Regions from separate parts of the Lysinibacillus pakistanensis genome, predicted to be linked through region 1. Evidence: riboswitches for the same ligand, from Rfam matches in the RefSeq annotation. Region 1 holds a riboswitch; each other region holds the start of a gene.
What was found. A riboswitch is a leader RNA that binds a small molecule or an ion and turns the genes downstream of it on or off. The one in region 1 is predicted to bind lysine.
Positions count from the first base shown of each region.

Region 2: another riboswitch for lysine. It lies ahead of QNH24_RS12845 (transporter substrate-binding domain-containing protein); the one in region 1 lies ahead of QNH24_RS19095 (aspartate kinase).
Region 3: another riboswitch for lysine. It lies ahead of QNH24_RS01410 (amino acid permease); the one in region 1 lies ahead of QNH24_RS19095 (aspartate kinase).

Region 1 is NZ_CP126101.1:3,820,340-3,822,674, reverse strand. It holds gene uvrC (excinuclease ABC subunit UvrC) at 1-1,080, shown strand, start outside; lysine riboswitch at 1,120-1,298, shown strand; gene QNH24_RS19095 (aspartate kinase) at 1,431-2,335, shown strand, end outside.
Region 2 is NZ_CP126101.1:2,610,227-2,612,561, forward strand. It holds gene odhB (2-oxoglutarate dehydrogenase complex dihydrolipoyllysine-residue succinyltransferase) at 1-341, shown strand, start outside; lysine riboswitch at 731-917, shown strand; gene QNH24_RS12845 (transporter substrate-binding domain-containing protein) at 1,036-1,902, shown strand; gene QNH24_RS12850 (amino acid ABC transporter permease) at 2,092-2,335, shown strand, end outside.
Region 3 is NZ_CP126101.1:285,432-287,766, forward strand. It holds gene QNH24_RS01405 (CynX/NimT family MFS transporter) at 1-544, opposite strand, end outside; lysine riboswitch at 723-899, shown strand; gene QNH24_RS01410 (amino acid permease) at 983-2,335, shown strand, end outside.

The DNA of each region.
Region 1 (2,335 bases):
GTATCAAGTGATACGACCAATCGAGATGTATTTGGTTATGCAGTTGAAAAGGGCTGGATGTGTGTCCAAGTATTCTTTGTTCGTCAAGGTAAACTTATTGAGCGTGATGTCTCTATTTTTCCGATTTATCAGGAAGCAGAGGAGGAATTTTTAACATTTGTTGGTCGATTCTACGAAAAGCTAGAGCATATTAAACCAAAGGAAATTTTTATCCCACAAGCTATTGATGCTGCGATTTTAACAGAATTATTAGATGTGAAGGTATTGACGCCAAAGCGTGGGCAAAAAAAAGAGCTTGTTGACCTCGCTACAAAAAATGCTGAAATCGCAGTAGCAGCTAAGTTCCAGCTCATTGAACGTCAGGAAGAACGAACAATTGGTGCATGTGAGGCACTGGGTGAAGCGATGGGAATTTCCACACCTTTACGAATCGAGGCTTTTGATAACAGTCATATGCATGGAACAGATGCTGTATCTGCAATGGTGGTATTTATCGATGGCAAGCCTGCAAAGAAAGAATATCGGAAGTATAAAACTCGGACAGCTGCTAAGCACGATGACTATGGGGCGATGCAGGAGGTAATACGTCGTCGTTACATTCGTGTACTAAAGGAAGGATTACCCCTACCAGATTTAGTTTTAATAGATGGAGGGAAGGGACAAATGGAAGTTGCACGAGAAGTATTAGAGGATGAGCTTGGGCTGGTCATTCCAATCGCTGGCTTAGCGAAGGATGAAAAGCATAATACATCACAGCTTCTATTTGGTGATCCACCTGAGGTCATTGCGTTAAAGCGCACAAGTGATGGGTTCTATTTATTGCAACGAATTCAAGACGAAGTACACCGGTTTGCCATTACATTCCTACGCCAGCAGCACGAAAAGCATGCTATTCAATCCGTTCTCGATCAGATTGAGGGTATTGGTCCAAAGCGAAAACAGCAATTACTAAAGCATTTTGGTTCTGTCAAAAAAATTCGAGAGGCAAGTGAGTTAGCATTACAAGAGGCTGGGATGCCTGCTAATCTTGCTAGTCATATATATACCTATTTTCAGGAACAGACATTGTCAAAGGAATAGACATATGCTAATGTTTAATAACATACATTCACTATTTTAAGTGATGATAGAGGTGCAAGATTCAAAAGTAGTACATCAGAGGATGAACAAATCCTGTGAAGATGTATGAAAGGGGAGCTTGCCGAAGTGGAGCATCGTTGTTTCCGATGTTGTACTGGTTTTGCATTTAAGAAATGTAAGACTGTCGATTCTAAACGTTTCGGAGAGCTATCACACATGCGCAAGGTTTTTTTATTGTACATGTATAGGCAGCTTTCACGTTATGTGAAAGCTGCTTTTTTGGTTTTCTAGTAGACACTCCGAATAGAAATTACGTCAAATTAGTGATGATGAAAAGGAGAAGATTCAGGATGGCAAGAATTGTAATGAAATTTGGCGGTGCTACATTAGCATCATCAGCACATATTTTTAAGATTGCGAAAAAGGCAATTCATGAAAAAGAAAAAGGTCATGATGTAGTTATTGTCACTGCAGCAATGATAAGCTCAGCAAATGAATTAACAAAAATGGCACAGGATTTATCTGATGAAGCGTCTAAGCGTGAATTAGATGTGCTACGTTCAACGAGCTCACAACTATCAAGTGCCTTAGTGGCCATTGCCTTGCAGGAAGAAGGCTATAATGCAGTGTCATTAACAGGCTGGCAGGCAGGTGTTCAAACAGATGCAATGTATGTTAACGCACGCATTGATTATATAGATGTAAGTCGACTAGAAGAGCATTTGGCACAGAAGCAAATTGTCGTAGTTGCTGGGGAGCAGGGTATTGATCATTTACAAAATATTACGACTCTTGGTAAAGGTGGAGCAGAGACGGCGGCTGTGGCCATTGCAGCAGCACTGGATGCGGAGCGTGTGGATATTTATACGAACGTGGATGGCGTTTATACTGCTGATCCAAACCATGTGAACGGTGCACAAAAATTAAAGGAAATTTCCTATAATGAGATGCTAGAGTTATCGAATTTAGGTACACATATCTTACATCCACGAGCTGTAGAATTAGCAAAGAAGTTTCAAATACCAGTTATTATTCGATCAAATGAAATAGATACAGTAGGTACTTTATTGAAGGAGGAAGTTGAGATGGAAAAAAATTTAATTGTACGTGGTGTTGCCTATGAATCAGATGTTATTCGTTTAACGGTAGGGTATGATGCTTATTCGGATGCTTCGTTGGCAGATATCTTTACGGTACTTGCAAATCATCGCATTAACGTAGATATCATCGTGCAAGCGATCATTGACGGTCTTAA
Region 2 (2,335 bases), 1.2 Mb from region 1:
CTGAAATTGAAGATGCAATTGCGGACCTAGCGAAAAAAGCTCGCGACAAAAAATTAGGTTTAGCAGATCTTCAAGGTGGCTCATTCACAATTACAAATGGTGGTGTATTTGGTTCATTAATGTCTACACCTATCATGAATGGTACACAAGCTGGTATCTTAGGTATGCACTCCATCAAAAAACGTCCGGTTGAAGTGAATGGTGAAGTAGAAATTCGCCCAATGATGTACCTAGCGCTTTCTTATGACCACCGTATTATCGATGGTAAAGATTCTGTAGGCTTCCTTAAAACAGTAAAAGAATTACTTGAAAACCCAGAAGATTTATTATTAAATTCTTAATTTCCAAAGCCCTGCGATTTGTGCAGGGCTTTTTCTTTTATATGCAAGATAGAATTAGCTGATAGAAATGCCAAAATGGTGGATAGAATCCCCAAAGTAGTGGATAGAACCTTCAACGTGATGGATAGAAACATTGTACGGTGAACACCATTGTTCTTAAAGGTACTTTTGGAATGCTAGTATTACTATCAATGGTAATAATTTGCGATTTTTTTCACTAAAACTTCAATATATTTGCTTACATTGCAAAAGTAAATAATGGATTTATAATAGATAAAACCCTAATATTGTCATTAATCAGAAAAATGATAAAATTATCTTGACGAATAAGTTCGTTTTATAGTAGTATCTAGATATCAATTAAATAAACAAACCTCACATTAATTTTGTTGTGAGGTAGAGGCGCGGTATTTATTAGTCCATTGTTGAGTACAAGCAAGCGAAGACGCAATGGAGAAGGAAATATCGCCGAAGTATAAAAGGAGCTCGTACTTTTATACTGGGTCTGCAGTGAATAAGTGCAGGACTGTCCTAGTAAGTTGCTTTCCACATTTACTAGGTTGTGCTATCTCGGAAACATGGAAATTATAGTGAGGATTTGGGCAACTGTCAATTAAAGGTAAGACCTAAGTTCAAAGCTTAGGTCTTTTTTAGTACAGTTGTCTTATTTTTTTACAGAAAAGGGGAGTTTTTCATGAAAAGAAAATGGTTGTTAGTAATGATCTCTATTATGACAGCAATTGTGCTAGCTGCTTGTGGTGCTGGCGACAAAAAGGATTCAGGTAAATCTGGAGATGCTGGTACTGATGTAGGTGGATCAGAAGATGGTGGACAATTCCGTATTGGGATGGAAGCTGGTTATCCTCCATTCAATTGGACACAGCAAAATGATGCAAATGGCGCAGTAAAAATTGCAGATAATGCAGAGTATGCAGGCGGCTATGATGTTCAAATGGCCAAAAAAATCGCTGAAGGTTTAGGAAAAGAATTAGTGATTGTCAAAATGGAATGGGATGGTTTAGTGCCAGCACTTCAATCCAATAAAATTGATGCTATTATTGCTGGGATGTCTCCTACTGAGGAACGTAAGCAAACGATTGATTTCACTGAAAACTACTATACTTCTGATTTTGTAATGGTTATTAAAAAAGGGAGTAAATATGAAAAAGCAAAATCAATTCAGGATTTCTCCGGTGCTAAAATTACTTCACAATTAAACACTTCAAACTACAATGTGATTGACCAAATCAAAGATGTACAAAAGCAAACTGCTATGGATAACTTCCCAGCAATGCGTGTAGCTCTAGAGGCTGGCAAAATTGATGGCTATGTAGCAGAACGTCCTGAAGGTATTTCAGCTGCAGCAGCTAATGGTAAATTCGCATATGTAGCGTTTGAAGAAGGCTTTGATACAGATCCTTCTAACACATCCATCGCAGTTGGTTTACGTAAAGGTGATGCAAATCTTGACAAAATCAATGAAATTTTAAAAGGAATTTCAGAAGATGATCGCCAAACAATTATGGAAGAAGCAATTCAGCAACAACCAGCAGCGCAATAACATGAATGCACGGACTCTTTGCTAGTCCGTGCAATGTCATTTCATCATTATTCAATGAGAACCTCTCTAAATAATGATAATGTCTTAGCTAAACATTTCATAAAATAGTAGAACAATCGTGTTTATCATGGCAGATAGCTAGGATTATAAAGAAGAAACAAGCAACACTATGTTGTTAGGAGGAACATCATGAGTCTTGAATGGATTATCTCTATTGTAGAGAACAACTGGCAAATGTTTTTACGAGGTGCGTATTATACCTTATTGATTTCGAGTATTAGTACAATTATTGGTGCATTTATCGGATTTTTCATCGGGATTATGCATACCATTCCGGTTCGTAAAAAAGGTGTAAAGTTTTACAGTTTAAAGCTGATTAATTTTATACTAACATGCTATGTTGAATTCTTCCGTGGTACACCAATGATTGTAC
Region 3 (2,335 bases), 1.7 Mb from region 1:
CAATAGCCAGTGCTCCTTGCCAACCTAGAGATGATTGGGCAATAGGGTAGCTAATCCCAGCACCGAGTCCTGCTGTTAAATTCATGGACATTGTAAAAAATGCCATAAGTAAGCCTACATGATAAGGAAATTTTAACTTGAGTAATCCCGGAATAAGTACATTTCCAAATGCAATAGCAACACCTATTAGCATAGTTCCAAACACAAGTAGACTTGTTGTTCCTAATGAGCGTAATACAATACCTAATGCTAAAAGGATAGTGGATAAAAATAATGTTAGCTCAAGTCCCAATTTACGTGCAACAACTGGTGCAAAAGGCGATATAATCGCAAAAGCCAGAAGAGGTATAGTGGTTAGAAATCCAGCTAATACATTTGATATACCTAAATCTTCTCGTATAAAAGAAATAATAGGTCCCACAACTGTTAATGGCATTCGTAATGTCGAGGCAATACAAATAACCCCTATGACTAATAATAAGGTAGCACCCCTCCAGCTAATTTTCCTGCTAGGATAACTAGTTGAATCTTCATTTGTTGTCAAAATAAATCCCCCCTGTTTGCATTCAATTATAATTAAACCACTATACTACTTTATCACATTATTAAAAATAGTAGAATATTCACAAAATACAGAAATTTACTCATTGTATTGAAATGTAAAATGTCTTATGTTAAACTAATACACATCATAAATTTAATATTTATATGCCTCATGTTAGTATTGAGGTAGAGGTCGCGGTATTTATGAGTATGCTAATGGAAATGACAAGCATTGGTGAGATTAGCTGAAAGGAAATACTGCCGAAGTGTGAGGGGACTTGAAAACCTCATGCTGGGGCTGTCTCCGAAAGGAACAGAACTGTCACGTTTGAACAACGTGTTGTGCTATCATTTAGAAAAAACTGAGGATTAACTTAGCCATCACAGTGTTCATGTGATGGTATTTTTTTGCCTCTTATATTAGGAAGGAAGCTATATCGTGAGTGAGATAAAAGTGAATCAGCTCGGTCATAAAGCGCCAAAGCTGAAAAAAGAATTGAAAAGCCGTCATATTACAATGATTTCTTTAGGCGGTACAATTGGTACGGGGCTTTTTTTAGCCAGTGGTGGTGCCATTGCACAGGCAGGTCCTGGCGGTGCATTACTAGCCTATGCCCTAATTGGTATAATGGTGTACTTTTTAATGACAAGCCTAGGTGAGATGGCAGCCTATATGCCATCCTCAGGCTCATTTAGTACGTATGCTACGAAATTTGTAGATCCAGCTTTAGGCTTTGCACTGGGCTGGAACTATTGGTATAACTGGGCAATCACAATTGCGGCAGAAATCGCAGCTGTATCATTAATTATGAAATATTGGTTCCCAGATAGTTCATCTGCAATTTGGACAGTATTATTTATTGCTGTTGTTTTAACCTTTAATTTATTATCTGTAAAAAGCTATGGAGAAAGTGAATATTGGTTTGCTATGATTAAGGTGGCAACTGTGATTGTGTTCATTATTATCAGCATATTAATGATTTTTGGTATTTTAGGTGGACAGGCACCTGTAGGCTTTACAAATTTCTTTATTAGTGACGGACCGTTTCATGGTGGTTTCCTTGCTACATTCGGTATTTTCCTAGCAGCGGGATTTTCATTTCAAGGTACAGAGCTTCTTGGGATTACAGCTGGTGAAACGGATGACCCTGGAAAAAGTATTCCGAAAGCTGTAAAATCTGTATTCTGGCGTATTCTTTTATTTTATATTTTAGCAATTGGTGCGATTGGGATGTTGATTCCATTCACAGATGAACGTTTATTATCAGAAGATATTGCTGTATCGCCATTTACACTAGTGTTTGATCGCTTAGGCATTGCCTTTGCTGCTTCCCTAATGAATGCCATTATTTTAACGGCCATGCTATCAGCTGGAAATTCAGGGCTATATGCATCATCTCGTATGCTATGGCAATTAGCTGTGGATGGACATGCACCAAAATTTTTCACAAAATTAAGCCGTCGCGGTATTCCAATCTATGCATTAATGGTGACATTAGCTGTAGGGTGCCTTGCATTTTTAGCATCATTCTTTGGTGATGGAGTAGTTTATATTTGGCTTTTAAATGCCTCAGGAATGTCTGGCTTCATTGCTTGGCTTGGAATAGCATTTAGTCATTATCGATTCCGCCGAGCTTTCGAAGCGCAAGGCTTAGATCCACAGTTGCTACCATATAAAGCAAAGCTATATCCATTTGGCCCGCTTTTCGCCTTTACGGTTTGTATGATTGTTGTCATTGGACAAAACTATTCAGCTTTTATGGGAGACAAAATTGACTGGTATGGAATTCTC